Regions from separate parts of the Streptomyces sp. NPDC040610 genome, predicted to be linked through region 3. Evidence: riboswitches for the same ligand, from Rfam matches in the RefSeq annotation. Region 3 holds a riboswitch; each other region holds the start of a gene.

Region 1 (10,207 bases), on a different contig from region 3:
CCTGCACGCATGCCCCTGCGTCCGCACGCATGCCGTACAGATCCGGAGGCACGCCCATGCAATCGGGAGGCACGCCCATGCAGCAGCCGTTCGCCCGTCATGTCCTGCCGGAGTTCACCGAGCGCACCAGCTCGGGCCTGCGCACGCTGGATCCGTACTCCAAGCTCCTGGAGGAGCGCATCGTCTTCCTCGGCACCCCCGTCGACGACGTCTCCGCGAACGACGTCATGGCGCAGCTGCTGCACCTGGAGTACCTCGCGCCCGACCGGGACATCTCGCTGTACATCAACTCGCCCGGCGGCTCGTTCAGCGCGGCCACGGCGATCTACGACACCCTTCGGTTCACGACCTGCGACGTGGAGACCGTGTGCCTCGGCCAGGCCGCGTCCGCCGCCGCCGTGCTGCTCGCCGCGGGCACGCCGGGGAAGCGGTCGATCCTGCCCGGCGCCCGGGTGCTGCTCCAGCAGCCCGCGCTGGCCGAGGCGCTGCGGGGCCAGCCGACCGACCTCGTCATCCAGGCCGAGGAACTGCGGCGCACCCGCGCACTCCTGGAGGAGATGCTCGGGCGCCACACGGGGCAGGACGCCGAGCGGATCGCGGCGGCCATCGAGCGCGACACCGTCCTGGACGCCGCGGCCGCGGTGGAGTTCGGCCTGGTGGACCGGGTCGTACCGAACCGCGGGGCCACGACCACGACCGCCGAGTGAGGCCCGGGTGCTGCCCGAACTGCCGCCGCTGCCCGCCTTGACCCGCGCCGAGGGCGAGCTGATCGACGCCTATCTCGCGGTCGTGGACCTCGTCGGCCGCATCAATCCGGCGCGCGCGGAGCACACGTACGGCGGCCTGCGCGCCGCACAAGCCCTCGTCAGCAGGGCGACGGAGCTGCGGGACGCCCTGACGCTGATGCACCAGCGGGGCGAGGCGGAGGTCCACACGACGACGCTGGCCCGGGCGTTGCGCACGCTGGACGGCGAGCGACGTGCCGCGCGTGTGACCGTGCCGCCGCCCGCGGTCGGCGAGGAGGCGCCACCGACGGGTGGATGACCGATCAGCCCCGGGGGGTGGGGTGAGCGCACCGATGAAGCGCACCGATGAAGCGCCCCTTTGAACAGCGCCCCCATGAACAGCGCACCTATAGGCACCTATAAACGGCGAGTCGGCCAAGCGTTTCTGCTACGAGTTGACGGGGGCCGTCGAGGCCGAGCCTGCCGGTCCCCCACCGCCCCGCGCCGCGCCGCACCCTCTCCTTCGCGTCCGCGCACCCGAGGTGCGCCGTCGCACCGGACGCCCGTCGGAGCGCCACGGCCTCAGCGCGTCCGCGCCGTCCGCACGTTGAGGGTGCGGGCCGCGCGGACGGGTGTCGCGCCACTTCCGGTCCAGACCGGGGTGCGACCAGAGGTGGTAGCTCTTTCAGCGTAGGAAACACTCGCACGCGTGTGCCCCTGGAGTTGCACAACTCCCTTACGCGGCAGCCGGAACCGGACGTTCCAGTGCTGTTCGGGCAATCGTCTCCGACTGTGATCCAGGTCCCTTTCCGGCTCTGTCCACCCGAACGGGTCAGTCGTGAGGAGCCTCACATACAGCCGATTCGGCTCGGTTTTTTGGCCACTCTCGGGTGAAGATCCCTTCCGACGACAAGCCCCCGCCACAGGCGGCGGGGCGGTCCGGGTGGACGCCGAGTCCTGCCGCCACCCGGATGCCCGGTCGACATCTGTGCATCGGCAGGAGTGGAGGACCCAGCAAGGCGGACCGTCCGGGAGACCGGCCGGCCCTTGGGGTGAAGTCGCGACGCGACCGGGCATCTTCGCCTGCCCGAACCCGACAGGTCATCCTTCACAGGCGGCTGACGAAGGGTTGCGCATGACTGCGCTGAATCGTGTTCCGTCGCTGCTGACGAGGGCCGGTACCGCATCGGCACTCACGCTCGCCGCCGTGGGCGGCACCATCGTGGCACCCGGTCTGGTCTCCGAGGCCGAGGCCGCCACACACGGGACGAAGGCGCTCAAGATCGCGGCTTCCAAGAAGGGCTCCCCGTACGGCTACGGAGCCGTGGGGCCGCGCCGGTTCGACTGCTCGGGCCTCACGCTCTACTCGTACAAGCGCGTGGGCAAGAAGCTGCCGCGAACCGCCGCGCAGCAGTACAACAAGACCCGCCATGTCTCCAAGGGCAACCGCACCCGCGGCGACCTGGTGTTCTTCCACTCCGGCCGGAACGTCTACCACGTCGGCATCTACGCCGGCAAGAACAAGATCTGGCACGCCCCGAAGCGGGGCACGGTGGTACGCCTCGAGAAGATCTGGACGAACAGCGTCTGGTACGGCCGAGTCCGCTGACCTGAGTGCCCGGACGACGGCGCCTTCGGGCAGGCACCGCCGTCCGGGCGTGACCGGGCCGACGCGAGGAGTGCTTCGCGGCGGCCCGGGATACTCGTAGTGCATGTCCGAAAACGTCCCCACCGACGGCCCCCGGTCAGCGGGCACCGCCGCGCACGACGCCAGCCGAGGCCGCGACGAGACCCCGCTGGAACGCGCCGACCGCAACTTCTTCGAGCTGCTCCAGGAACTGAGGGTCACTCAGACCGGCGTGCAGCTCCTCTTCGCCTTCCTGCTCACACTCGCCTTCACCCCCCGCTTCCCCTCGCTCGACACCCTCCAGCGCGCCACGTACGTGACCACGCTGCTGCTCGCCGTCCTCGCGGCCGCTCTGTTCACCGCACCCGCCGCACTGCACCGGGGGCTGTTCGGGCGCGGCGCGAAGCCGCTCGTCGTCAAGGTGTCGTCGCGGCTCGCCGGGGCCGGACTCGCCGTCCTCGCCCTGGCGCTCACCGGTTCGGTCCTGCTCGTCGTGGACGTGGCGGCGAGCCGCACCGGCGCCTTCTGCGCCGCCGGGGCCACGCTGCTGGTGTCCGGTGGCCTGTGGGCGCTGCTCCCGTGGACGGTCGCGCGACGGCAGCAACAGAGCGACGGCCCGTCCGATGGGGCTACGTGAACAACGGCTCCACGAGGAGCGCCAGGCCCAGCGCCGTGAGCACCACCCCGGTGCCGCCCTCGATCGCCCTGGCGACGCGGGGCTCGCGCAGCCGACGGCCGACCCGGTCCACCAGCAGCGCGACGGCCGGGAACCACAGGAGCGCGAAGGCCACGACGATCGTGGCGAGCAGCAGTGTGCGCGGCATCGCGGGGCTCCCCGCGGGCACGAACTGAGGCAGCACGCTCAGGAACGTCAGGGACGCCTTGGGGTTGAGGGCGTTGGTGAGGAAGCCCTCGCGCAGACCACCGCCGCGCCCACCGGCCACCGCCCGCACACCCTCCTCCCCCGCAGCCGCCTCCCTGTCCTGCCTCTCCCCCGCACCCGGCCGCCCCTCCCACCGCAGCGCCGCCCGCAGCGCCCGCACCCCCAGGTACAGCACATAACCGCCGCCCACCAGCTGCAGCGCGCGGAACAGCGCGGGCACGGCCGCGAGTACGGCCGCGACCCCGGCGACGGCGAGCGCCGTGTGCACCAGGAGTCCCGCCGCGATGCCGAGCGCGCACAGCACTCCGGCGCGGCGGGAGGCGAGCGCGTTGCGTACGACGACGGTGAAGTCGGCGCCGGGCATGGCGACCATGCCTGCGGCGACGCCGGTGAAGGCGACCAGTTGAGCGTCCATGACGGCCACTCTGCCGCGGGTGAGCCTTCAGCAGGTATTTGAGATCTTCTGCGTCTTCCTTAAGCATCTGTTTAGGCTGGGCTGCCGGTAGGATCCGGCGGCGGTCCCGGAAGGCGGGGCGACGGCGTCCGGGTACCGCGGCAGGACGGCGGGCCACGGCCACAGGAAGAGGCACGGCATGTACGACCCGACGCGGCTCGCGGCGCTCGTGGCGGTCTCCGAAGCCGGTTCCATCACCCGCGCCGCCGAACGGCTCGGCTATACGGTGCCCGCGCTCTCCCAGCAGCTCGCCAAGCTGGAGCGGGAGGCGGGGGCGGCGCTGCTCGTGCGGCACCACCGGGGCGCGCGGCTCACCGGCGCGGGCGAGCTGCTCCTGGCGCGCGCCCGCCGTGTCCTGGACGAGATGGAGCTGGCCCGGCACGAGCTGGCGCAGCTCGTGGGCCTGTCGGGCGGGCGCCTGCGGGTCGCCACGTTCACGACGGCGGGCATCCATCTGCTGCCGCCCGCCCTGACGGCGTTCCGCCGGGCGCATCCGGACGTCGAGCTGACGGTCACCGGCTACGAGCCGCCGCTGGGCGTGGCCGCGGTGGCGGCGGGCGACGCCGATGTGGCGCTGACGCACACGTACGAACCCGCCGAGCTGCCCGCGCCGCCCGCGTCCGTGACCCTGGAGCCGGTCCTCGTCGAGGAATTGGTGCTGGTGACGGCGCCGGGGCACGCGCTCACGGCGGGCACCGGGCGGCTGCCGCTCGCCGAGCTCTCCGGCCAGCCCCTGATCAGCATGGCGCCGGCGCATCCGCCGCGGCAGGGCGTGGAGGCGGCGCTCGCGCGGGCGGGGGCGGCGCCCGCCGTGCTCGTCCAGACGCCGGACTACGCGCTGGTGTGCGCGATGGTCAGCGCGGGTCTCGGCGCCGCGGTGGTCCCAGAGATGGTGGCCCGCACGGCGGCGACGCCGGTCGGCGTCCGGCCGTTGGAGCCGGGTGACCTCAGGCGCACCATCTGGGTCGGCCACCGCACCGGCGAGTCGAGCCCGGCCGCGGACACGTTCCGCGCGCTGCTGCGGGGGACGTTCGGCCGCTCGGCCACCTGAGGCACCGCGTGCCCCGGCCGCCGACGGCCCCGCGCGCCTGTGGTGCCCGCGGGCCCGCACGCCGCGTACCGCGGGGCGTCAACTCTGGACCGGCACCGACCACGGCAGGGTGATCCAGACCGTCTTGCCGCCCTCCGCCGTCGGACAGACCGAGAGTCTGCCGCCGCACTCGGCGGTGAGCCAGCGGATGATGACCATGCCGCGGCCGTTGTCCTGCTGCACGGCGGCGGGCAGGCGCCGGGGGAAGCGCGGGTGGCTGTCCGTGACGCCGATGCGCAGCTGCTCGTCGCGGTCGAGCTGCACGTCCACGGTGAAGGTCGGGGACTGGCCGAGGGTGTGCTGGACGGCGTTCGTGGCGAGTTCGGAGACGATGAGCCGCACCGTGTCGGCGACATCGGCGTCGGCCGGAAGGCCCCACTCCGACAAGGTGTCCGCCACATACCTGCGGGCGGCTGCGACCGAGACAGGATCGCTCGGCAGAGTGACTGATGCTTCCTGGAGGTCTGCCATGGCGACACTGTCCCTTTCCCACCGGGACCGGACTCCGACTCGTGGCGGAAGAACTCGAGGACAGTCCCGGAACTGGTGCTTCGCGCCAGAGTGCCACTCCTGGGCCGGTGACGCGCGGCGATCCACCGAGATGTGCATATATCTGTCGCTCGAAGCGGTGAACTCTGCGACGGCAGACCGTATTTGGGCGCAACACTGGCGCTTCCTCTACAGTCTCCCGCTGTCCCGTACGGTTGGCGCGGACGTCCGGAAGGAGACGGACATGCAGTACGGTCCCGCGGTGCGGCGCCGCAAGCTCGGCGCGGAGTTGCGCGCGCTGCGCGGGCAGGCCGGACTCACCAGCGGCGAGGCGGCCGCCCGGGTCGGCTGGCACCAGTCGAAGGTGAGCCGGATCGAGACCGGGCGCTCCGGGGTGCGCGCCTCGGACGTGCGACTGCTCCTGGAGGCGTACGAGGTCGACGATCCGCAGTTGCGCGAGCTGTTGGTCGTGCTCGCGGGCGGGGAGGACGAGAACGGGCGGCACCACTGGTGGCACGCCTACCGCGGTCTGCTGCCCCCGGCGTACCGCGACTTCATCAGTCTGGAGTCACAGGCCTGCCGGGTGCGCACCCTGGAGACCACCGTGGTCCCCGGTCTGCTGCAGACGCCGGACTACGCCCGCGCGGTGACACGTGCCGCGCTCGGCGGGCTGCCCGAGGAGCAGGTGCGGGCCCTGGTGCAGGTGCGTCTCGCGCGGCAGGACGTGCTGCGCAGCGAGCCGCCGCTGCGGCTCAGCGTGATCCTCGACGAGGCGGTGCTCCGGCGTCAGATCGGCGGTCCCGAGGTCCTCGCCGGGCAGTTGCGGCGGCTCCTGGAGGCGGCGCGCCTTCCTCAAGTACGCATCCAGGTGCTGCCGTTCGTCTCCGGCGAGCACATCGGACTCATCGGATCTTTCGTTATTCTCTCCTTTCCGAACATTTCTGATCTGGATGTGGTTGTTCTCGACCACTTGACGAGTAGCCTCTACCTCGAACGGAAAGAAGACCTTCAGGCGTATACCGACGCCTTCAACTCTCTTCAGGGACAGGCGCTTTCCGTTCAGGATTCAATGGATTTCATCGCCGGGTTAGGTGACGGCGCGTAAGGAGGCACCATGACTGCACTGCCTCGGTCCGTTCCCTCCAGCACGTCTCTCAGGGACGCGCGGTGGCGGCGCAGCAGCCGCAGCAATGGAATGAACAACTGCGTGGAAACAGCGCCGCTCGGCTCCGGACCGCTCGCCGGTCTGTTCGCCGTGCGCGACTCGAAGGACACGGCGGGTCCAGCCGTGCTCTTCTCCCCTGCCGCCTGGGAGGACTTCATCGACGCCCTTCGGTGAAGCCCGGGTGAGAGCGCCGGACCCTGGACCCAGGTCTCAGGTGCCAGATCTCAGGAGTCAGGGTGCGGTGCGGCTGATCGTGGCGACGGCTTCGGCGACCTGTGCGTCGCTCAGGTCGGCACGTGCGGTCAGCCGCAACCGTGAGACGCCGTCGGGAACCGACGGCGGGCGGAAACAGCCGACGGCCAGACCCTCGCGGCGGCAGTCGGCCGCCCAGCGCACCGCTGCTTCCGGCGACGGCGCGCGCACGGAGACGACGGCGGCGTCGGGACGTACCGCCGAAAGCCCTTCCTCGGTCAGGAGTTCGTGCAGCGTCGTGGCCACCGCCCGCGCGCGGACGGCCCGTTCCGGCTCGCGGCGCAGCAGGCGCAGGGCGGCGAGCGCCGAACCGGCGGCGGCCGGGGCGAGCCCGGTGTCGAAGATGAGGGTCCGGGCCGCGTTGACCAGGTGGGCGATGACCTTGGCCGGGCCGAGCACGGCCCCGCCCTGGCTGCCGAGCGACTTCGACAGAGTGACCGTGACCACGGTGTCGGCGGACCCCGCGAGCCCGGCCGCGTGCGGCGCGCCACGGCCGCCGTCCCCGAGCACCCCGAGCCCGTGCGCGTCGTCGACGACCAGGCCCGCCCCGGCCTCGCGGCAGACGGCGGCGAGCTCGGACAGCGGCGCCGCGTCCCCGTCGACGGAGAACACCGAGTCGGTCACCACGACCGCGGGCCCCTCGTGCGTGCCGAGCGCCTTGCGCACCGCGGCCGGGTCGGTGTGCGGCACCACCTGGGTCGTGCCGCGGGCGAGGCGGCAGCCGTCGATCAGGGAGGCGTGGTTGCCCGCGTCGGAGACGATCAGCGAGCCGTGCGGGGCGAGCGCGGTGACGGCGGCGAGGTTCGCCGCGTAACCGGAGGACAGCACGAGGGCCGCCTCGAAGCCGCAGAAGTCGGCCAGCTCACGTTCCAGTTCGGCGTGCAGCTCGGTGGTGCCGGTCACCAGGCGGGAGCCCGTGGCGCCCGCACCCCAGCGCCGGGCAGCGGCCGCGGCCGCGGCGGTGACCTCCGGGTGCCGGGTCAGTCCCAGGTAGTCGTTTCCGGCGAGATCGAGCAGATCGGATTCGGCCGGGCGCGGACGCAGCGTGCGCACCAGGCCCGCCTGTGCACGCAGCCGCGCCTGCTCGTCGATCCAGTCGAACGGCGAGCCAGCCATGGGACCTCCGGGGCGTCACGGGTCGACGTACGTGCCGTGCGCAGACGGGACGTACGGACCGGGGTGTTTGTAGACAGTGCACAGACCCTAGCGGCCGCACCACCGGGCCATGGTGTGGCAATACCCACACCTCCTGATGCTTCTGTTGTACGGAATCTCCATGGTCAGAAACTCCGGCGTGCGTCAGGATCGGCGCCATGGATCTGCTCAACACGCTGGTGGACAAGGGGCTTCGGCGGGAACTGCCGAGCCGTGAAGAGGCGCTCGCGGTGCTCGCGACCTCCGACGAGGACCTGCTCGACGTGGTGGCGGCGGCCGGAAAGGTGCGGCGCCACTGGTTCGGCCGACGGGTGAAACTCAACTATCTGGTCAACCTCAAGTCGGGCCTGTGCCCGGAGGACTGCTCGTACTGCTCGCAGCGGCTCGGCGCGGAGACCGGGATCCTCAAATACACCTGGCTGAAGCCGGACGAGGCCTCCAAGGCCGCGGCGGCCGGGCTCGCCGGCGGCGCCAAGCGGGTCTGCCTGGTGGCGAGCGGCCGCGGGCCCACGGACCGGGACGTCGACCGGGTCTCCGACACCATCAAGACGATCAAGGAGCAGAACGAGGGCGTCGAGGTCTGTGCCTGCCTCGGCCTGCTCTCCGACGGCCAGGCGGAGCGCCTGCGCGGCGCGGGCGCCGACGCCTACAACCACAACCTCAATACGTCCGAGGCGACGTACGGCGACATCACCAAGACGCACACCTACGCCGACCGTGTCGACACCGTGCAGAAGGCGCACGCGGCCGGGCTCTCCGCCTGCTCGGGCCTGATCTCGGGCATGGGCGAGACCGACAAGGACCTGGTCGACGTCGTCTTCGCGCTGCGCGAGCTGGACGCGGACTCCGTGCCGGTGAACTTCCTGATCCCCTTCGAGGGCACCCCGCTCGCCAAGGAGTGGAACCTCACCCCGCAGCGCTGCCTGCGCATCCTCGCCATGGTCCGGTTCGTCTGCCCGGACATCGAGGTCCGCATCGCGGGCGGCCGTGAGCTGCACCTGCGCACGCTCCAGCCGCTCGCCCTGCACCTCGCCAACTCGATCTTCCTCGGCGACTACCTGACCAGCGAGGGCCAGGCCGGCAAGGCCGACCTGGAGATGATCGCGGACGCCGGGTTCGAGGTGGAGACCACGGACCAGGTGACGCTGCCGGAGCACCGCAGGGGCGGTGGCTGCGGCTCGGTCTGCGGCTCGCAGGACACCGCCGACGAGACTCCCGCCGAGGCCACGGCGCCCGCCGCGCAGGCCGAGGCGCCCGCGACGCCGGGGCCGCGCACGGACCTGGTGGCGGTACGCCGCCGTGGCGCCGGAACGGACGTGGCGCCCAATGCCTGACGCACACTCGGCGTCCGGCCTGGACGTCAAGGAGATCCTCGACCTCGACCGCGCGCACGTCTGGCACCCCTACGGCCCGATGCCCGGCCGCCAGGACCCGCTGGTCGTGGAGTCCGCGCACGGCGTGCGGCTGCGCGTCGCGGGCGTCGGCGAGCTGGTCGACGGCATGTCGTCGTGGTGGTCGGCCATCCACGGCTACAACCACCCCGTCCTGAACGACGCGGTGCGCGAGCAGCTGGACAGCATGAGCCACGTGATGTTCGGCGGGCTCACGCACGAGCCCGCCGTCCGGCTCGCGAAGCGACTTGTCGACCTCACGCCGGACGGCCTGGAGCATGTCTTCCTCTCCGACTCCGGTTCGGTGTCCGTCGAGGTCGCGGTCAAGATGTGCCTCCAGCACTGGCGTTCCCTCGGGCGGCCCGAGAAGCGCCGGATGCTGACCTGGCGCGGCGGCTACCACGGCGACACCTGGCAGCCCATGGCCGTGTGCGACCCCGACGGCGGCATGCACAGCCTCTGGCAGGGCGTGCTCCCCCAGCAGGTGTTCGCGGACCAGCCCCCGGCGGGCTTCGACACCTACGACGAGGCGTACGCGCAGCATCTGCACGACGTGATCGGACAGCACGCCCACGAACTCGCGGGCGTCATCGTCGAGCCGGTGGTGCAGGGCGCGGGCGGCATGCGCTTCCACTCCCCCCGCTATCTGCGCGCGCTGCGCGAGGCGTGCGACGCGCACGACGTGCTGCTCGTCTTCGACGAGATCGCGACGGGCTTCGGCCGCACGGGCGCGCTGTTCGCGGCGGACCACGCGGGTGTCACGCCCGATGTGATGTGCCTCGGCAAGTCCCTGACCGGCGGCTATCTGACGATGGCGGCGACGCTGTGCACCGAGCGGGTCGCCTCGGGCATCGCGCGGGGCGAAGTGCCGGTGCTCGCGCACGGGCCGACGTTCATGGGCAACCCGCTCGCCGCGGCGGTCGCCAACGCCTCCATCGACCTGCTGCTCGGCAAGGACTGGCAGACGGACGTCAAG
Region 2 (10,207 bases), on a different contig from region 3:
CTCCGTCGCCGATCTCGCCGCCGAACTCGGCGCCCCCACCGCGTACGAGTTCCTGCTCGGCCGCCACCTGGACGCCAACCCCCGCCAGTACACCCTCACCCCGCAGGGCCCCGCCGACCTGATGGCCGCCCTCGCGGGCGCCGACCGCGCCGGACGTACCGTTCTCGACCCGGCCTGCGGCACCGGCGCCCTGCTGCGCGCCGCCGCCCCCGGCCCCGGCAGGGACGGCGCCGACGCTCGCCTGTACGGCCAGGACAGCGCCCCCGACCTCGCCGCCCTCACCGCCCTGCGGCTCGCCCTCGGCTCCGCCGCGACCGTGCGCACCGCCGCCGCCGACACCCTGCGCGCCGACGCGTTCACCGACCTCGCAGCCGACGTCGTGCTGTGCCACCCGCCGTTCAACGACCGCAACTGGGGCCACGACGAGCTGGCCTACGACCCGCGCTGGGAGTACGGCTTCCCGGCCCGCACCGAGTCCGAACTGGCCTGGGTGCAGCACGCGTTGGCGCGCCTTCGTGACGGCGGCAGCGCCGTGGTCCTGATGCCGCCCGCCGCCGCGTCCCGCCGCTCGGGCCGCCGCGTCCGCGCCGACCTGCTGCGCCGCGGCGCCCTGCGGGCCGTGATCGCGCTGCCCGCCGGTGCCGCCCCGCCGTACCATCTGCCGCTGCACGTCTGGGTCCTGCGCAGGCCGGGCCCCGACGCGCCGAGCGCCCCCGAGGTGCTGCTCGTCGAGGCCGGGGGGAGCGCCGCCGCGGCCGACGGCAAGCACACCGACGGGCGGGACCGGCAGGCCTGGACGCCGGTGCGGGACGCCGTGCTCGGCGCGTTCCGCCGGTTCGAGCGCGAGGGCACGCTCGCGGAGGAGCCGGGCTTCGCGCTGTCCGTGCCGGTGCTCGGACTCCTCGACGACGAGGTCGACCTGGCGCCCGCCCGCCGTCTGCCGCCCCGGGCCGCGGAAGGCGGCGCCGAGGAACTGCGCGACGTACGCGCCCTGCTCGACGACACGCTGCGCCTGACCGCGGGACTCACCCCGCCGGAGGCCGCCCCCGGCCCGCCGGACGCGGCCCGCTGGCCGCTCACCACGATCGGCGAACTCGCCCGCGCGGGCGCCCTGTCGATCCACCCGGGCCAGTCGACGGCCGCGGGAGCCCTCGCCGACGGCCCCGTCCCCGTCCTCACCGAACACGACGTCCTCGCCGGAACCGCGCCCGCCCCGGTCGCGCCCACCGCCACCGCACTCCCCGCCACGGAGCCCACCGCCCCCGGCGCCCCCCTCCAGGACACCCCCGCCCAGACGCCCGACACCCCCGTGCTCACCGCCCCCGGCGACGTCGTCGTGCCCGTGCTCGGCGGCACCGCCGCCGCCCGTGTCATCGACGAGGCCACCGCGGGCGCCGTGCCCGGGCGCGGCCTGGTCCTGCTGCGCCCCGACCGGGACGCCCTCGACCCCTGGTTCCTCGCCGGATTCCTGCGCGGCACCGCCAACAACCGCCAGGCGAGCAGCTACGCCTCCACCTCCGCCCGGCTCGACGTGCGCCGACTGCAGCTGCCCCGGCTTCCGCCCGCCCAACAGCGCGGCTACGGCGAGCGGTTCCGGGAGCTCGCCGCCTTCGAGGACGCGCTGCGCCTCGCGGGCCGCCTCGGCGAGCGACTGGTGCGCGGGATGCACGACGGACTGACCGACGGCAGTGTGTCGCCGTGAGCCGGGCGGAGCCGAAGTGCCGGCAGAAGCGTGTCGCCGCGGCGACATGACCAGTACGGCAACGGTTCGGTACAACCCGGGACCGGTTGTCCGAGTCGGCCTATACGCTCGATTCTGCATTCGTTCGTTCGTCGGCCGTACGCCTGCGGGGCGCGCCCAGAGCGCCGCCCCCCGGGACGCGTGCGGCCGCGTCAGGTATCAGGAGCAGCCATGCACGGCCACGGCTACGGGCCGCAGCACCCGCCGGCCCCCTCCGGCGGACCGACGGTGACGCTGCGCGTCATGTTCGTGGTGCTCGCCGTCGTGACCTGCGGCTTCCTCACGGCGGCGCCGGTCCTGCGGCTCGCGCTCGTGACGCGCAGGGCGCGGGACTGGGCGGCGTTCGGGGCGGTGATCACGCTCGACGTCGCGGCCGTCGCCTTCATCGCCAACGACCCCGGCGAGGAGATCACCACCTGGCGCGGCGAGCTGGGCGTGGGCCTGCTCCTCGGCACGCTCGTGGCCGCCGTGACGTACTACCTGATCCTGGAGATCCGCCACTTCCAACAGGCCGACGCGCAGGCCCGCGTGCTCTACCACCAGTCGCAGGCCATGGGCTACGCCACCGGCCCCCAGCAGGCCTACGGCTACCCGCAGCAGACCGGCCCCGTCCCGCACCCCGGCCCGGCACCCCTGCAGTCGCCGCCCGCGCACACCCCGACGCCCCCGCCGCCCGCGCGCCCCGCGCCCGCCCGCATCCACCAGGTCCGGGCCGAGCTGGACGAGCTCAGTGACTATCTGCGCAAGCAGGAAGGCGGCAACTGACCGTGGCAGGTGGGACGGACCACCGCCTGATCGCCGGTCGCTACGAACTCTCCACGCTCATCGGCCAGGGCGGCATGGGCCAGGTGTGGACGGCGTACGACCAGCGCCTCGACCGCCGGGTCGCGGTCAAGCTGCTCCGGCCCGACAAGGTCGCGGGCGCCGAGGCCGACGAGCTGCGCCGCCGCTTCCTGCGCGAGTGCCGCGTCACCGCCCAGGTCGACCACCCCGGCCTGGTCACCGTGCACGACGCGGGCACCGAGGACGAGGACCTGTACCTGGTCATGCAGTACGTCGACGGCGCGGACCTCGGCGACCACCTCGCCGAGCACACCCCCTACCCCTGGCAGTGGGCCGTCGCCGTCGCCGCGCAACTGTGCGCCGTGCTCTCCGCCGTGCACGCCGTGCCGATCGTGCACCGCGACCTGAAGCCGCGGAACGTGATGGTCCGCCAGGACGGCACCCTCACGATCCTCGACCTCGGCATCGCCTCGGTCATGGACACCGACACCACCCGCCTCACCCACACCGGCTCCCCGATCGGCAGCCCCTCGTACATGGCGCCGGAGCAGGCCATGGGCGGCGCCGTCGGGCCGTACACCGACCTGTACGCACTCGGCGTGCTCCTGCACGAACTCCTCAGCGGCGACGTGCCGTTCTCCGGCTCCACCGCCCTCGGGGTGCTGCACCGCCACCTCTACGAGCCGCCCCTGCCGGTGCGCAGGCTGCGCCCCGAGGTCCCCGAAGCCCTCGAATCCCTCGTCCTGCGGCTGCTCGCCAAGGACCCCCAGCACCGCCCCGCGAGCGCCCAGGACGTGTACGAGGAACTGGTGCCGCTCCTTCCGGGCCGCTCCGTGCCGACCGGCCGCCCCCTCGACCCGACCCGCCCGTTCCTGCGCCCGCACGCCCCCTGGCCCGACCGCGCCGCGACCCCCGCGCCCGCCCCGCAGACCCAACCGCCCGGCCCCGCCCGCGGCCAGGACGTCGCCGCCGCCGTCGACGAGGTCAAGCGCCTCCTCGGCGAGGGCCGCATCACGCAGGCCGTCGACACCCTCGGCGCGATCCTGCCGGCCGCCGCCGCCCAGCACGGCGAGCACTCACCCGTCGTCCGCACCCTGCGCAAGCAGTACGCGGCCACGCTCATGGACGACGGCCAGTACCGCCGCGCCCTGCCCGAGCTGCGCCGCCTCGCCGACCAGCGCGCCGCCGAGTCCGGCCACGCCGACCCGCAGTCCCTCCAGTTCCGCTACGAGGCCGCCCAGTGCCTGGAACAGCTCGGCGAACCGGCGGCGGCCCTCGCCGAGTACCGCACGCTGCTCCCCTATTACGAGAACCAGTACGCCACCGACGACATCCGCCAGTCCCTGGAGATCCGCCGCCGCATCGGCCAGCTCCTGCTCGCCCTCGGCGACCGCTCCGCCGCGCACGACACGCTGGGCCGCCTCGTGCTCGACGCCGAGCGGGTGCACGGCATCGGCCACCCGTTCCCGGCGGAGATCCGGCGGACGCTGCAGTGGCTGGGGCAGGTGCGGGGGTAGGGCGGGCCGTCCGAGGGCGGGCCGGGTCCTGCCGTGCGACGGCGGCACCCGGGGCCCGTCCTGTGGATCGCCCCCCAGCCGGTGCCCCAACTCCTTGCGAATCGTTGGTCGAATGGGTGGCCGAGCCGGTCACCACTGCCTACCATCGATCACCGCAAGACTTTGTGCAGCGAAGCACAATCTCTCCACCGGGAGGCCCACTTGCACCGCCGCCGTCGCTCCGCGCTCGTCCTCTCCGCCGCAGCCCTCGTCGCGGCCCCGCTCCTGACCGCCTGCGGCAACGACGCGCACCCCGGCGCCGCCGCGGTCGTCGGCGACCAGCGCATCACGGTCGCGCAACTGGAGAACCGGGTGAACGAGGTGCGCTCCGCACAGCGGGCCGCCCTGCCGGACGACAAGCAGTACGAGCAGGTCATCGCCAAGACCGGCGGCCTGACCCGCAGCACCCTGCACACCATGGTCCTGGACAAGGTCCTGCACCGGGCCGCGCGGGACGCCGGGGTGGGCGTCACGCGCAAGGAGATCCAGACCATGCGCGGCCAACTGGAGAAGCAGGCGGGCGGCAGGAAGGCCCTGGAGGCGGGCTGGCTCCAGCAGTACAGCGTCGCGCCCAAGCACCTCGACGACAGCATCCGCACGGAGATCGAGGCACAGAAGCTCGCCCGCGCCCTCGGCGCCGACATGAACGCCCAGGACGGCCAGAACGCCTTCTGGGCCACGCTGTCCAAGACCTCCAAGAAGCTCGACATCGACCTGAACCCGCGGTACGGCACCTGGGACGTCAAGACCAGCAAGCGCGCGGACCTGCGGACGCCGTGGGTGCGGGAGGTGTCGGGCGGCGGCTCGGCGCGCGCGGAGGTCTAGCAGCCGGGCACCGCCGGCGCCGCGGGCACTGTCAGTGGCATGGGTTACGTTCGAGGCGTGAACGAGATCGAGACCGGCCGAGTCGTGCTGCTCACCACCAGCCACCGCGTCGCCCCCGGCCTGCTGTCCTGGACGGCCTGGCGGCTGCTGCACGACGCCGACGAGGTCCTGTGCGCCGACGCCGCGCACCCGCAGCTGCCGTATCTCCGCGAGGCGGGCGTCGAGGTCAAGCAGGCCTCGCCGACCGCCGAGGAGCTGGTGCGCGCGTGCGCAGGCGGCCGCACGGTCCTCGTGATCGCCACGGCCGAGGGCGACCGCCCGCTCACGGACGGCCTGGCGCGGCTCGCGGGCTCGGGCCGGGTCTCGATGCCGGACCTGGAGCTGCTCCCCGGTTCGTACGACCTGCCGGGCGCCCGCCTCCTCGACCTGGTCCAGGTCATGGACCGCATCCGCGTCGAATGCCCCTGGTCATCCCGCCAGACCCACCAGAGCCTCGCGAAGTACGGCATCGAGGAGGCGTACGAACTCGTCGAGGCCATCGAGGACGGCGACACGGACGAACTCCGCGAGGAACTGGGCGACGTCCTGCTCCAGGTCGTCTTCCACGCGCGCATCGCCGAGGAGGACGAGGACGCGCCGTTCTCCCTCGACGACGTCGCGGGCACCATCGTGGACAAGCTGATCCACCGCCACCCCCACGTCTTCGGCGACGAGACGGCGACCACCCCGGAAGAGGTCAAGGCCCACTGGCTCCGCACCAAGGCGGTGGAGAAGCAACGCGACTCCGTCACCGAGGGCATCCCCCTCGGCCAGCCCGGCCTGGCCCTGGCCGCGAAGCTGTCCTCCCGGGTCCGCACGGCGGGCCTGACCGTCCCGCTGCCCACAGGGGAGGGCGTCGGGTACGAACTGCTCGCGATGGCGGTGCGCGCGGAGGCCGAGGGCGTGGACCCGGAGGCGGCGCTGCGGGCGGCGGCACGGGCGTACCGGGACGCGATCCTGGCGGCGGAGGGGGATTTCAGCCCGTCCGGCGTTTGAGGACGAGGCGCGGAGCGCCGACAGCGGGGGTCCAGGGGGCGGCAGCCCCCGGTTTCGGAGAAGGGGCGGGACTGGGGCGCACCGCGAGGCCACAGCCGGATACCGTCGATCCATGCACGACCAGCCCCAGCCAGCGCCCCCCGCCCCGGACCTCTTCACCTGGGAGTTCGCAGCCAACCCGTACCCCGCGTACGCCTGGCTCCGCGACCACGCACCGGTGCACCGGACCGAACTCCCCAGCGGGGTGGAGGCCTGGCTGGTCACCCGCTACGCCGACGCCCGGCAGGCCCTCGCCGACCAGCGCCTCAGCAAGAACCCGGCGCATCACGACGAGCCCGCGCACGCGAAGGGCAAGACGGGCATCCCGGGCGAGCGCAAGGCCGAGCTGATGACGCATCTGCTCAACATCGACCCACCGGACCACACCCGCCTGCGCCGCCTGGTGTCGAAGGCGTTCACGCCCCGCAGGGTGGCCGAGTTCGCGCCGCGCGTGCAGGAGCTGACGGACCAGCTCATCGACGGGTTCGCGGCGAAGGGCGAAGCCGACCTCATCCATGAGTTCGCCTTCCCGCTCCCCATCTACGCGATCTGCGACCTGCTCGGCGTCCCGCGCGAGGACCAGGACGACTTCCGGGACTGGGCGGGCATGATGATCCGGCACGGGGGAGGGCCCCGGGGCGGCGTCGCGCGCTCGGTCAAGAAGATGCGCGGCTATCTCGCCGACCTGATCCACCGCAAGCGCAACGACCCCGGCGACGACCTGATCTCGGGCCTCATCCGCGCCTCCGACCACGGCGAGCACCTCACGGAGAACGAGGCCGCCGCGATGGCCTTCATCCTTCTCTTCGCCGGTTTCGAGACAACGGTCAACCTCATCGGGAACGGTACGTACGCACTGCTCACCCACCCCGGGCAGCGTGCCCTGCTGCAACAGTCCCTCACCGACGGGGACACCGGCCTCCTGGAGACCGGCGTCGAGGAACTGCTCCGCTTCGACGGGCCCGTGGAGCTGGCCACCTGGCGCTTCGCCACCGAACCGCTGCGCGTCGGCGGCCAGGACATCGCCGCGGGCGACCCCGTCCTCGTCGTCCTCGCCGCCGCCGACCGCGACCCGGCCCGCTTTCCCGACCCCGACCTCCTCGACCTGTCCCGGAGCGACAACCAGCACCTCGGATACGGCCACGGCATCCACTACTGCCTCGGCGCCCCGCTGGCCCGCCTGGAGGGCCAGACGGCGCTCGCGACGCTGCTCCGCAGGCTGCCCGACCTGCAACTCGCCGTCGATCCTGAGGAGTTGAGGTGGCGCGGCGGGCTCATCATGCGTGGCCTGCGGACCTTGCCGGTGACGTTCACGCCGCCCGGCCGCTGACGGGGGACCGGCACGTTCCTGACGTACCGTCAAGACTGTGACTTTCACGTGATCTGCGCTGCATCGACTTGTGACTGACGTTCGACTGCGGCTACGTTCACGACGGCTCGGCACCCCTTGGCACCACGTGTCGCAGCTGTTCTTGTCGTCGCTCGAAAGGCACGTGCATGCTCTCCGGCCAAGGCCGTCACCGCCGTCCCCGCCAGGCCCCGGCGATCGTCGTCGCGGCGGGCGTCACGGGATCCGCCATCGCCATCCCGCTGCTCGGCGCCACGGGCGCGCACGCGGCCGACGCCTCGACGTGGGACAAGGTCGCGGAGTGCGAGAGCGGCGGCGCGTGGAGCGCCAAGGGCGACGGGTACTACGGCGGCCTGCAGCTGACGCAGGAGACCTGGGAGAGCTACGGCGGCCTCGCGTACGCGCCGAGCGCCGACCAGGCGAGCCGCTCCCAGCAGATCGCCGTCGCCGACAAGGTCCTGGCCGACCAGGGCCCCGCCGCGTGGCCGAACTGCGGCCCGGCCGCGGGCCTCAGCAAGGGCGGCGCGGCCGCCGACGTCGACCCGGGCCTCCCGGTCGCCCCGTCGAAGCCCGCGGAGCCGTCCGACGGCGCCACGGACTCCAAGGGCGACAAGGACGGCGAGAAGGGCGAGAAGGGCGAGGGGAAGGACGGCAAGGGCGCCGAGGACTCCGCCGACGCGAAGGGTGAGGAGCGCGGCGCGGACGCCGAGGACGGAAAGTCCGAGGAGACCGGCAAGCACCGCAAGCCCGACAGCGACAGCTCGGCCGGCAAGAGTGACGAACGCGACAAGAGCAGACAGAGGGGCGAGAAGGGCTCGGCGGACGAGGACGGCAAGTCCGGCGACCGCGGCACCACTTCGCCCGACGCCGAGTCCGAAGCGGGCCGTGAGCCGTCGGGCGCCGACGACTCCGCGGAGGGCTCCGAGGACTCCTCCGGCCTTCCCTCGGGCCGCCACCGCGGCTCCAGTGCCGACGAGGCGGAGAAGGGCGGCGCGGGCTCCGCGGGCCGCCACGCGTCGCGCGGTGAAGGGCGCGACGCGCGTGACGCCCGTGACCCCGCGGGCACCTACACGGTCCGCTCCGGCGACAACCTCTCGCAGATCGCCGACCGGCACGACCTTGACGGCGGCTGGTCCACCCTCTACGCCGAGAACAAGCGGACCGTGGGCGGTGACCCGGATCTCATCCTCCCCGGTCAGCGACTCGACCTGAGCGAGGAACAGGCCGCGGAGGCGGACCGGAAGTAGGCCTTGCGGAGCGGAAATTGACTGGCAGTTCGCGGTGAATGTCCGGTTTAAAGACGGTGAGAGGCAAGTGAGAGATGGGTCTCAGAAGCCCTGATCGTCTTTGAAATTCCGGTGATTGCCTGTCTACGGTCGTGACCGCTCGCCACAGCGGGCCCCGCCGGTCGGTACGCCGAATCCTGCCAACGGCCGGACGGGAACAGTCGTCGCTTCGAGCGCCGAAGGCAGGAGCGGGGGACCCAAGGTAAGCGCCGGGCCCACGCGTTGAGCGGCCAGTGGCCGCACGACGCGCAGGACCGGCTAGGGGTGAAGTCGTACGGAAGCCGTACGGCCGGGCACTCACCCGCCCGAACCCGACAGCTCACCTCGCAGGCGTCGGTGAGGGGATCACTCCATGCTGCTTTCCGGCAAGGGCAAGCACCGTCGTCCGTCCAAGGCCACCCGCGCGGCCGCCGTCGTCGGTGTCACCGGCGCTGCCGTCGCCGCCCCGCTGATGGCCGCCGGTACCGCGAACGCCGCCACCGTCGACCAGTGGGACCGGGTCGCCCAGTGCGAGTCCGGCGGCAACTGGTCCATCAACACTGGCAACGGCTACTACGGCGGCGTGCAGTTCTCCGCCTCCACCTGGGCCGCTTACGGCGGTACGAAGTACGCGGCCACCGCCGACAAGGCCTCCAAGGCCCAGCAGATCGAGATCGCCGAGAAGGTCCTCGCGGGCCAGGGCAAGGGTGCCTGGCCGAGCTGTGGCGTGGGCCTCACCAGCGCCCCGTACAACGGCGGCGGTGCCGAGAAGCCGCAGCAGCAGACGCAGCCCCAGCAGCAGGCCAAGCCCCAGCAGCAGCCGCAGCAGCAGGCTCAGCCGCAGCAGCAGGCCAAGCCGCAGCCGAAGCCGCAGCAGGCCGCCCCGCAGACCGAGTCGAAGAAGACCGTCCAGACCCCGACCGGCAAGGTCGTGAAGAAGGGCGACGGCGAGTACAAGGTCAAGACGGGCGACACCCTGTCCAAGATCGCCGACGAGCACGACGTCAAGGGCGGCTGGCACAAGGTCTACAAGCTCAACGGCGACATCATCTCCGACGCCGACATGATCTACCCGGGCCAGCAGCTGCACCTCAGCTGAGGCTGAGCCCGACCCGCGCCTGTCCGGCCCGTCCGGACAGCGCCCCCGCTCCGTCCCGCGGAGCGCCCCCGTCCCCACGGGTCTCCCTCGCCCCGGTGCGCGTATCCCCCGTACGCACCGGGGCGAGGTGCTGTCCGGGGCGGCCCTGCCGGGTGCCCCGGCGGCTCCGAAGTACGCCCAGGGCGAAGCTACCGACCGGTAAGAACCTGTGGTTCCGTCCTGATTCCCAGGGAATTGGCCCGATGGCCGTCCCACGGGGCGGGCGGTCGGCTGGCCGAAGCTCCCGGGCCCGTTAGGCTCAGGAGACGCAGGGCCGATGAAGACCATGCAAGCCATGCGCAAGCCCGCGCCCCCAGTGGTGCACGCCATGCGCCCCTAGCGTCACATCCCAGAAGGAGATGCTCGTGCCGTCCATCGACGTCGTCGTAGCCCGGGAAATCCTGGACTCCCGAGGCAACCCCACGGTCGAGGTCGAGGTCGGCCTCGACGACGGGTCCACCGGCCGCGCCGCGGTTC
Region 3 (10,207 bases):
GAGGGCACAAAGTCCGGGTGGCGGTGGTGAGGGTAATCGGGGCAGGGCGAGGGAAGCGGGAGGCGGCGGCGTATGGGCATGGATGTTCTGCACTGGAGCGGATACTCGAGCGTGCCGTGGAAGAACGGCGGTGGTGTGACCCGCGAGGTCGCATCGGGTGCGATGCGAGTGTCGCTGGCCTCGGTGGAGCCCGTGGACGGTTTCGACTGGCGGGTGAGCGTCGCGGACGTGGGCACAGAAGGGCCCTTCTCTTCCTTTCCCGGGGTCGATCGCGTGATCACCTTGGTCGAAGGGGAAGGCATGGTCCTCACCGTGGACGGCACACGACAGCCGGTCGCGCTGTTGGCCCCGTTCTCCTTCTCCGGTGACGCAGCGACAGGCTGCGAGCTGAAGGCGGGCGCGGTCCGCGACTTGAACGTGATGACCCGCAGGGGCCGGGCGACGGCGCATGTGCAGATCCTCCCCGTCATCGGTGTGCGGGCGGTCACGGTGGCGTGCACTGTGGGTGAGATCGTCTTTGTCATGGCGGTCACCGGAGGGATCAGTGTCACTGCACCGGGCGCACCGGAGGCTGTGCTCGGCCGTCTCGACTGCGTACGTCACGAAGGGCCGGGAGCGCTGGCCCTGTGCGGCGATGGCATCGTGGCCGAGATCAGGATCGCCCCGGCGCGCTGACGGCCCCGGTGCGCCTGCAGTGCTGGCGTGCTGACCGTACGGACCGGCCCGTTGTCTTGTGCGGGTTTCTGGGTGGTGTGTGTCGGCGTTGGTTTCGGCTGGTGGTGCTGGTCTGATGGGTCTCCGGGATGCTCGTGATGTGGCGTCATGCGCTGCGGGTCGAAGGGCTGTTGGACCGCGTGGAGCGCCGATGGTCCGGGGAGAGCTGCGCATACAGGTGGCCGGTGCGTCCAGGGTGCACCCGGTAGTTGTGGCATCGCGCTCTCAGTCTTCCCGTTGGCCGGTTTTCCCTATTGGTTATTGGTCTGATGGGTCGCCAGATTCTCCGTCTTCTTCGTTCTTCGGTGGATTCGATGGGGTTGATGGGCCGTTAGGTTCTGCGCAGTCTTCTGTCGTCGATGCCTCGTCAATTTCTTCTGGCTGGGTCCGGGGGAACCATCCATGCGTAATGTCCGTCTTTGCGCTGAAAAGCTGCTCCTTCGGGCATTGGTGGCGTACGGGAAGTGTCGCCTGCATTGCGGAAAGTGGGTACGAAATAGCGTGCTCTGATCTGCCGTCGGGTCGTATTCCAGCCCGTATGCCGTCCGGTGAAATGAGTCACACGGGGAGGCGGTGGCTTCGGGGGCTGTAGAGCGCGCTTCCGTTCTGCGCAAAGAAGGTTGGAGTTTTTGATCAAAGAAGGTGAGGGGCGGCAGTCGTCAGGAATGGGGCTCGTTCATTCCTTCTTTGAATTCTGCTCTTGTTCCGTCCGGGTTTCCTCGCCTAACGTCACCGTCAATCCGGATGGAACGCCGAATCCTGCCGCTGTCCGGAAACCTTCCTACCCACTTACTTACGCACGGCAGGAGCGGGGGACCCAGGTAAGACGCCGGTCCGGATTCCGGAGCGGCTCGGGGTGAAGTCGCGCGCCGTGCGACCGGACATCTCCCGTCCGAACCCGACAGCTCACCTCGTAGGCGACGGAGAGGAATTCGTCATGCCTGCAAAGGGAAAGCACCGCCGCCCCAAGTCCAGCCCGCTCAGCCGGGGCATCGCTGCCGCAGGCACGGGCGGGGCCGTGCTCGCGCTGCCGGTGCTCGGCGCGGCCGACGCTGCCGCGGCGCAGTCCGGGACGGTCGCCCGGCCCGCCGCGGCGCCCAGGACGTACGTCGTCGAAGCGGGTGACTCTCTCTCCAAGATCGCCCGGGAGCACTCCCTGAGCGGCGGCTGGGAGAAGCTCTACCAGGACAACCGCGGCACTCTGGGCGGCGACCCGGGGATGATCCGACCCGGTCTCAAGCTCACCCTCGGTGCGAAGGGTCCGGCCGGGCGGGCGGATCGGTCCGAGCGTGACAGCGCGGTCGCCGCCGAGCCCGCCGTTGCCCCGGCGAAGAAGTCCTACACCAACGATCTTGACGGCTGGATCAAGGAGTCGCTCGACATCTTGGCGCAGCATGGCATCCCTGGTTCCTACGAGGGCATCCACCGCAACATCATGCGTGAGTCCTCTGGTGATCCTCTGGCCACCAACAATTGGGACTCCAACGCTGTCGCGGGAACGCCGTCCAAGGGGCTTCTGCAGGTCATCGACCCGACTTTTGCTGCCTACCGTCTGCCCGGGACGTCGTTGGACAGCTTCGACCCGGTCGCCAACATCACCGCTGCCTGTAACTACGCGGCCGACCGGTACGGGTCGATCGACAACGTCAACGGTCCGTACTAGACCCCTCGGCCTGGCTCGCCCGCCGTGAGTACCTGTTCCTGGGCTGGGGCGCAGGGCGCAGTCCTCCCTCGCCGCGCAGTTCGTGGTCTGCGCCGCGCGGTTCGTTCAGGGGTGAGGTGGTGATCGCGGCGCCGAAGGGGCGGGGGGTGGTGTTGAGCAGGTCGGCGGGGTTCTGGGATCGGGTGATGAGGTGGTGGTGCAGGGGTGTTGGCACGGGATGTGGGGCGCCTTCTTCAAGGGTCCATGGTCCGTCGTGGCGGCCGGCGGGGTCCGGAACGGGCGTACGGGCGGTGGTGGTTGGGCGTTGGGCTCGCCGCGGAGCTCCCGGCACCCCGGACGGTACGCCGCTCACATGTGGCCCGAGCCCGCCTCGAGGGGCCGTGTGGAGCGTGTCGGCGTCGCGGTGCCCTCTTGACCCCACTGCGGCGTCGCGGTTGCATGCTTGCGGTCCTCCGGTGAGGAACCGGGGGAGAAACCGTGTTCTGACTGGGGGGAAAATGAGCGGGAAGACGAGCCGGAGCGCTACCAGACGTGTCCGGGCCGGGCTGAGCACGGCGGTCGCGGTCTGTGCGGTCACCGTGCTGCTGGCCCAAGGCGCCGCGGCCGAGCCCTCACCCGCGTCCGGGCCCGCGGGCGGCCACGCGACCGGTGTCGAGAGGATCAGTGTCGCCGCCGACGGCACCCAGGCCGATGGCCATTCCTCCCACGCCTCGATCACGCCCGACGCACGCCACGTCGTCTTCTCCTCGTCGGCGAAGAACCTCACCCCCGACGGCACGACGGGAGACAGCCGGGTCTACGTCCGCGACCAGCAGACGCGGCAGCCCCGGCAGATGGGTGCCCTGCCCCCGCTCCAGCCCCCGGTGATCAGCGGTGACGGGCAGTACGTTGCCTATCCGGTGCAGTGGATGAACAACGTGCGGATCCGCCAGTACCAGGTGAGCACCGGCAGGACGGTCTCCGCGGACTGCTCGGCCTACAGCTGCAACCAGCCGGTGCTGAACGCGGACGGCCGCTACACCGCCCTCGTCGTCCACCTCAGGCAGCCCTCCCCCAGCCAGCGCATCGAGGTCCACGACGGGAGCACCGGCGCCAAACACACCGTCGCCCGCCTGGAGCACACCCAGCCCTCCAGGCCCTCCCTCAGCGGCGACGGCCGCTATGTCGCCTACCAGGACGCCAAGTCCCAGGACGTCTTCGTGTGGGACCGCACCGGCGCCACCATCGGCCCGATCGAAGGTCCTTCCCAGGCGGCGGCACTCGTCCAGCTCAGCGACGACGGCAGCAAGGCCGTCTACCTCTCCGGCACCGACACCTACGTCCACGACGTGCCCTCGGGCACCGCCCAGCTCGTAGCGGGCGTGCGGGGTGTGGCCATTGATCCCACGGGCCGCTACCTGCTGTTCGCCCCGCACGGCACGAGCGGGCCCTCCCTCGTACTGCGCGATCTGCGCACGGGCACCGATGAGACCGTCGCCGACCAGCCCGCCGCGGCCGGGACCGACGCGGTCAGTGCTGGCGGGCGTGAGGTGGTCTTCCAGTCCGCGGCCGACGACATCGTGCCCGGTGACACCAACAACACCTCAGACGTCTTCGTCCGCCGTCTCCCCTGACCGCTCGTCACGAGGGAGGGCGTAGGGAGGGCGTGTGGTCCCGGGGCGTCTTTGGGGCGGTCCGCACGGTCTCACTGGCCGGTCCGCGGGTGGGTGCAGCGCATTCGGATCTTTCTGTTGTTCTCTGCGTGCCGGGCCGCCTCCCGTGCCGGGCCGCCTCCCGCGAACCGTGCCGCTCGTAGAAGGCGTACGCACGGGTGTTGACCGCGAGCACGTCGAGGAGGAGGTCCTGGCCCCGCCGGGCCGCGGTGTCGAGGAGGGACCGGAGCAGCTGCGCGCCGGTGCCCTGTCCCTGGTAGTGGGGGTGGAGCTCGATCCGTTCCCGGTAGATCTCACGCGCGCGGTCCTCGACGGCCGGTACGCCTGCGTCAGCGCCGTCGACGGTGATGATCTGCCGTCGGCCGGGGTCGAACCCGCAGTCGTGACAGGTGCGTTGGTCCTCATGGTTCCAGCCCCGGACCGCCGCGGCGTAGTCATCCATGGCGGCTTTGTGGAGCTGGAGACAGAACTCGCTGTCAGCCGGGTCCGCCGGCCGCCGGACAACTGCATTCATACGGTGACCTCTCCTGGATGCTCTTCGCCGAGCAGGCCGTGTGCGGCCAGTCCGCGAGAGATCATGACCGGCCCGGTCCGGGGGGAGGGAGATCGGGCGCGCCGGGTTCTCGGCGCGGCACGTGCGGTCCGGCAGCAAGAGCCGCCCTGTCCCGTCCAGGGCGGCTCTCGGTGTCGCCTGCGCAGCCCCGGTGCCGGAGAGAACCCCCTGCGGCGGCGCTGCGGGGCCCGCGATCGGGCCGGGCCACCCTGGGGGCTACGGTGCGGCGGTCTTCGGCACATAGGAGCGGATCTCGTCCGCCACCAGCTGCGCGGCCCGGTCCGCCTCGCCGCCGACCAGCCGGGTGCGGGTGAGCGCGAAGGCCAGGCCGCGCTCGCGGTCGGCGAAGGCGATGCTGCCGCCGCTGCCGTGGTGACCGAAAGCCGTCCGCTCGCCGCCCATCTCGGGCAGCCCCAGGAAGTAGCCGAGCCCCTTGGCGAACCGGCCCAGGAGCATCCGGTCCTTGCCCTGGACCGCGGCCGCGGTGACCTCCTCCAGGCGCTCCGGTGAGATCAGGCGCACGCCGTCGACCTCACCCAGGAGCGCCGCGTACATGCGTGCGGCCGCCCGTGCGGTGGTGGTGCCGCCCGCCGGGATGTCCGCGAGCAGGTAGTCGCGGCGGTTGGCCAGGCCCGCGGTGGTCCACACACCGCGGTTCGGCACGACGAAACGGCGGAAGGGCACGGACGGGGGAAGGTCTTCCAGCCAGGCCGCCCAGTTGCCCTCCACCAGCGGTGCGAGACGGGGAAGTTCCGCTTCGGGAAGGCCGAAGTACAGCTCGTCCGCGATGCCCAGCGGCTCCGTCACATACCTGCGAAGGGCCTCGGCCGGAGCAAGGCCGGTGATACGGCGTACCGGCTCGCCGAGGATCCAGCCGAACGTCCAGCCGTGGTAGCCGCTGTCCGTGCCCGGCTCCCACAGCGGAGCAAGGTCCGCGACGACGGCACACATCGTGTCCCAGTCGCACAGCTCGGCCGGGGTGATACCGGGCGGGAGCTGCGGGATCCCGATCCTGTGGGCCAGGGCGTCACGCACGGTCGCCCGGCCCTTGCCATGAGCGGCGAACTCGGGCCAGTAGCGGGCGATCGGGGTGTCGTAGTCGATCAGGCCACGCTCCGCGAGCACGTGCACGAGCGTGGCCATGAAGCCCTTGCCGGTGGAAAAGCTGTGGATCAGCGTGCCGGGCGCAAGCGGCACCGGAGCCACCACAGCCGCCGTGGCCGCAGCGGACGAAACCGGAGCGGACGAAACAGCCGCCGTACCCGCAGCGGACGAAGCCGAAGCGGACGCCGTGGCCGCCGTAGCCGGAGCGGCCGTCGCCGCATCGGCCGTCGCCGCATCGGCCGTCGCAGCCGAAGCGGCCGAGGCCGGAGCGGCCGCCGTGGCCGGAGCGTCAGGCTCCGGTGACCGGCTCCCGGGCGGATCGTACGTCCCCGCACAGGACGAGACGAGCTGCTCCCCGTCCACGTACACCGCCACCTGCAGACCGCTCTCCGCGCCCGACTCCACAAGTGCCTGCAGGAGGCCGTCGAGGCGGGCCCGGACACCCGCACTCACATCGCGACTCACGCCCGCATCATCGCACCGACGAGCTGGCGCAGACACGCGCAGCACGCCACCGGGGAGCCCGGTTTCTGGCCGGCCACGGATACGGCCCGGCCACGGATACCGCGATGAGTTTCACCGGCCCGGCCAGTCTCACCTCCGCTGTCGACAACACAGGAGGAACACGTGGCTCAGCTGCTGAGAGTCCAGAACTTCAACGTCTCAAGTGACGGAATCGCCGCCGGTGAAGACCAGACCCTGGAGAGGCCCTTCGGCCATGTCGAGCCCGAGAAGCTGTTCGCCTGGGCCGGCGCCACAGCGAGCTGGCCCATGCGCACCGCTCCCGGGGGCAGCCGGGGCCTGGACGACTACCTGACACGGGACTACGACCGCAACATCGGCGCCGAGATCATGGGCCGCAACAAGTTCGGACCCCAGCGCGGTCCCTGGCACGACCATCAGTGGCAGGGCTGGTGGGGCGACCAGCCCCCCTTCCGCACCCCGGTGTTCGTCATGACCCACCACAAGCGTCCCTCGTTCACGCTCTCCGACACCACCTTCCACTTCACCGACGACGACCCGGCCACGGTCCTCGCACAGGCGCGGGAGGCCGCGCAGGGCAAGGACGTCCGCCTGGGCGGCGGGGCAACCACCATCCGGCAGTTCCTCGACGCCGACCTCGTCGACACCCTGCACGTGGCCGTCTCGCCGATGAAACTCGGGTCCGGCGTCCGGCTCTGGGAGTCCCCCGACGAGCTCCTCGACCGGTTCCACCTGGACATCGTCCCCAGCCCCAGCGGCGTGACACACCACCTGTACTGGCGCAAGTAGCCGAATCTCAAGGCCGGCCCCCGGCCCGGCCACTCTGGCGGTCAGGGCTGCCCGGGAAGCACACCACCAAGCCGCACCCCTGGGGCGGTCAGCCGATCCTGGCGGGTTCCTCGGCTCCTGCCCGGGTCGAGGCGACCCGGGCAGGAGCCGGTACCGGTCCAGTCCCATCTATCCGAACGCGTCAGCGCACAGGAGATCGACGCAGCCCTAGCGGGCGACGGTCCTGTCGAACCGCCTCACCGGCTCCGGCCCCACCACACCCAGCTCCCCCTCCGCGTCCGAGAAGAACTCCCCGGACCTATATCCGCGCGCGGCGGCGCGGGCCGTGTGGACGTCGCGGACTTCTCCGCGAACCAGCACGCGCACGGCGGGGCTCATCGCAGACCTGCAGGGCCGCCGCCGGAAGCCGCCGCATCTTCGCCCACCGCCAGTCACGCGTCCTCAGACGTGAAAACGGTGAGCGGGAAGGCTGCGGCGTCTTCCGCGGGCCGTGACAGGTACAGGGCGGTGTGGAAGTAGCCCTCGGTCTCCTTGCCCCGGGGATCCTCGCCCGCGGCCATCACCGCCGTGAGGGCATACCGCTGCTCGCGCGCGCTGGTGAAACGGCGTTGCGGATAGCTCGGAGCAGCCGCCCGCTCAGTGACAAGGCCATACGGTGCAAAACCGTCAGCGATAGGGCGGTAGGAGCCGGTGCGCAGCACGAACGCCGCGACCCACACCGGTTCGGCAGCAGCGGCGAGAAGCGGCTGGAACGTGCGCGGGGACAGGAAGCTCGCTCCGCCCGTGACAGTGACCACAACGGCTGGCCGCACGGCGCGCAGGAGCGCGGGGGTGGGCGGAGCCGTTTCGAGGTTCTCGGTGAAGCCGTCGTCCAGCAGACCGACAGCGAGAGCGTAGGAGACCGCGTTCGCGGCGATGTCGAGCCCGACCACCCGGTACGCCTCAGGACGCCGGTGAGCCGCGTAATAGGCACGGTCCCACTCGATCAGCTCCGCCGTGCTCAGCGCCGCGGCCCGCGGGGACGTGTAGTGGGCATACAGATCCTCCAGGGTGAGATCGTGGTTGAGAAGAGCCGCGTTGATGCCGTACGAGCAGCAGATATCCAGCACAGTGACCGGAGCCACGGCCCGGGCGCATCCCGTACGGGCGGCGGCCAGACGCCGGAACACCCCCTGCGCATGGCCAGGCGTCTGATAGTCCCAATGACCCAGGAGACGGAAGAAACGCCTGGGGTCCGGCTGGTCGTACACCTCGTCGAACGAGGTCATCTCCCTCTGACCCCTCTGACCCCTCGAGTCCCTCTGGTGATCCCTCTGGTCCCTCTGGTCCCTCTGGCCGCGGACGGACGGCGCGACAAGTGCGGCACTCTCCCGGTCTCCTTGGCCGTAATGCCGCGCATGCGTCATCGCAGTGTCCCTTCCCTGCCCCGGGCCGCCCCTGCACCACGGCAAGGAACACCGAAGAAATACCGCCTGACCGGGAGACAGGGAAGAGAGCACCTGCAAATCCAGCCACAAACCCACGAACCCGTCCGGAGAACCCGGCCGGCGACCGGAACCACGGCAACCCACGACAGGGCAACCGCCCCCGCCACCCAGGGGCATGAACTCCAGCACCACCCCCCTGCCCCCTGCCCAGCCTGTCCCTCATCCCCGTCCAGGCCGCTCCGGACACCTCCACGGCACACGCCGAACTCAACGACGTGACCGGTGAAGCCGCCGCCGTCTCAGCATCAGACACCGGCCCCCCAGCCCCTCTCCGAGACCGTCCAACCCGCAGGTGTACCGCAGACGTCAGCGGTACCAGGCCAGTACCCGTGCGCGGGCAAGAACGCTACGGCAGGGACGGAGAGCCCGGCGCACGCCTGACAACCCACGGGTGTACACGGCCCGTTCACACTCCACGGACACAACCCCAAGCCCGCCACCCACACGGACACAACCCCAAGCCCGATACCCCCCTCGGCACTGGAACAACGTCGCCTCCATGCCATCACGCGCAACGACACATACAAAGACCGCGGCAGCAAAACCACCCAGATCTCGACCAACTCACGGAAAGCCACCGACACCAAGACACACCAAAGCATGCCGGAACACCCCAACAAACCCAAAACACACCAAACCCCTGGACTCGACCTCAGACACCCTGCTCGCCTGACGCGCGGCTGTGGGCACAGGGCGTGCCCGTGAAACGAAGGAGAGATATGCGGTACATGCACAAGACCGGTATCGCGGTGGCCGGGGCGGTAGCTGTCCTTGCCACCCTCGCCCCCGCTGCCGGAGCCTCGACCCCCGCAGAAGAGGTTCCTGTGGTCGACACCTCCAAGGAGCTGGCCGACATCGTGGAGGTAGGCAGCGGCGGCAGCTGCTACGGCGGAACCTACTTCGGGCACAGGGCCGTCGTGAGGTGCGGCAGCCATGTCCTGAGGGTCAACTGGAACGCCCACCAGGACCGCTCCGTCGACGAAGTCTTCGCAGTTACGTCGAACAACAAGATTTGGCACATCTGGAAGAACTCCGGTGGCTGGAAGCAGATGCCGAACAACGGGCGCGCCGTCGACACCGTCCACGCCTACTGGGGCCACGGAGGCCGCACTGTCGTCGTCAAGGCCGCCAACGGCAGCCACTGGCGCAGCACCTACAAGTCCAACGCCTGGCGCGGCTGGTACGCCGCCTAGAAACCCGACCGGTGAAGGCCCCCGCTGAGCGCGGCCAGGCTCTCGCCGTGAGGCGGCGCGTGTGCTCTCGAAGGCATCTGCGCCGCCTCTGGTCCACTGCCGGAGGTTCTCACCACCACCATGGTGGTCCTGGCCCTCATTGTGCTGGGCGAGGAAGCGGGCGTAACTCACCCACAACCCCGTGGACGCCGCCGAGGTCGACGAGCCGCGGCTACGGGACCTGATCCCGGCCCAGGGCCGGGCTGATGCTGTGGGCGGGCGGCATGGACAGGGCGCATCGACACACCAGCGCGTATGGGCGGTGGCCTTGCGGGAAGGCACGCAGGCGCTAGTGGCGGGGACAGATCTGCGCGGGCGGCGGGTGGACCTGGCGGCCGTCTGCTCAGTGAGGCTGCCGAGTGATGGCGTCGACGTCCATGCCGACGAGCGTGGCCTGCACGGCGGCGTTGTCACGGCCACAGGCCGTATCTATGTGGCCAAGGTACGGTCCGAGTTCTGGCGTCGTCCCAGGCCGTACGCCGCGTCCGGCCGGTTCGCCGGTGATGGTGCGCGGTGGTGCGTCAGGGCAT

The links. A riboswitch is a leader RNA that binds a small molecule or an ion and turns the genes downstream of it on or off. The one in region 3 is predicted to bind cyclic di-AMP.
Region 1: linked by a shared signal. The riboswitch ahead of ACZ6AA_RS11275 (C40 family peptidase) and the one ahead of ACZ6AA_RS35690 (transglycosylase SLT domain-containing protein) in region 3 are both predicted to bind cyclic di-AMP.
Region 2: linked by a shared signal. The riboswitch ahead of ACZ6AA_RS20950 (transglycosylase family protein) and the one ahead of ACZ6AA_RS35690 (transglycosylase SLT domain-containing protein) in region 3 are both predicted to bind cyclic di-AMP.

The regions. Positions count from the first base shown of each region.
Region 1 covers NZ_JBVIXA010000002.1:1,125,426-1,135,632, forward strand. The annotation lists gene ACZ6AA_RS11265 (ATP-dependent Clp protease proteolytic subunit) at 78-707, shown strand; gene ACZ6AA_RS11270 (hypothetical protein) at 715-1,044, shown strand; cyclic di-AMP (ydaO/yuaA leader) riboswitch at 1,688-1,857, shown strand; gene ACZ6AA_RS11275 (C40 family peptidase) at 1,861-2,334, shown strand; gene ACZ6AA_RS11280 (DUF6328 family protein) at 2,438-2,989, shown strand; gene ACZ6AA_RS11285 (LysE family translocator) at 2,982-3,650, opposite strand; gene ACZ6AA_RS11290 (LysR family transcriptional regulator) at 3,829-4,740, shown strand; gene ACZ6AA_RS11295 (ATP-binding protein) at 4,819-5,250, opposite strand; gene ACZ6AA_RS11300 (helix-turn-helix domain-containing protein) at 5,513-6,373, shown strand; gene ACZ6AA_RS11305 (DUF397 domain-containing protein) at 6,383-6,607, shown strand; gene ACZ6AA_RS11310 (8-amino-7-oxononanoate synthase) at 6,665-7,801, opposite strand; gene bioB (biotin synthase BioB) at 7,999-9,174, shown strand; gene ACZ6AA_RS11320 (adenosylmethionine--8-amino-7-oxononanoate transaminase) at 9,167-10,207, shown strand, end outside.
Region 2 covers NZ_JBVIXA010000005.1:488,886-499,092, forward strand. The annotation lists gene ACZ6AA_RS20915 (N-6 DNA methylase) at 1-1,702, shown strand, start outside; gene ACZ6AA_RS20920 (hypothetical protein) at 1,913-2,506, shown strand; gene ACZ6AA_RS20925 (serine/threonine-protein kinase) at 2,503-4,041, shown strand; gene ACZ6AA_RS20930 (SurA N-terminal domain-containing protein) at 4,243-4,905, shown strand; gene ACZ6AA_RS20935 (nucleoside triphosphate pyrophosphohydrolase) at 4,945-5,940, shown strand; gene ACZ6AA_RS20940 (cytochrome P450 family protein) at 6,053-7,309, shown strand; gene ACZ6AA_RS20945 (LysM peptidoglycan-binding domain-containing protein) at 7,477-8,574, shown strand; cyclic di-AMP (ydaO/yuaA leader) riboswitch at 8,778-8,961, shown strand; gene ACZ6AA_RS20950 (transglycosylase family protein) at 8,966-9,691, shown strand; gene eno (phosphopyruvate hydratase) at 10,090-10,207, shown strand, end outside.
Region 3 covers NZ_JBVIXA010000016.1:1,915-12,121, forward strand. The annotation lists gene ACZ6AA_RS35685 (HutD/Ves family protein) at 79-675, shown strand; cyclic di-AMP (ydaO/yuaA leader) riboswitch at 1,491-1,649, shown strand; gene ACZ6AA_RS35690 (transglycosylase SLT domain-containing protein) at 1,652-2,377, shown strand; gene ACZ6AA_RS35695 (TolB family protein) at 2,875-3,990, shown strand; gene ACZ6AA_RS35700 (GNAT family N-acetyltransferase) at 3,998-4,471, opposite strand; gene ACZ6AA_RS35705 (serine hydrolase domain-containing protein) at 4,799-6,196, opposite strand; gene ACZ6AA_RS35710 (dihydrofolate reductase family protein) at 6,314-6,958, shown strand; gene ACZ6AA_RS35715 (hypothetical protein) at 7,390-8,226, opposite strand; gene ACZ6AA_RS35720 (hypothetical protein) at 9,174-9,638, shown strand.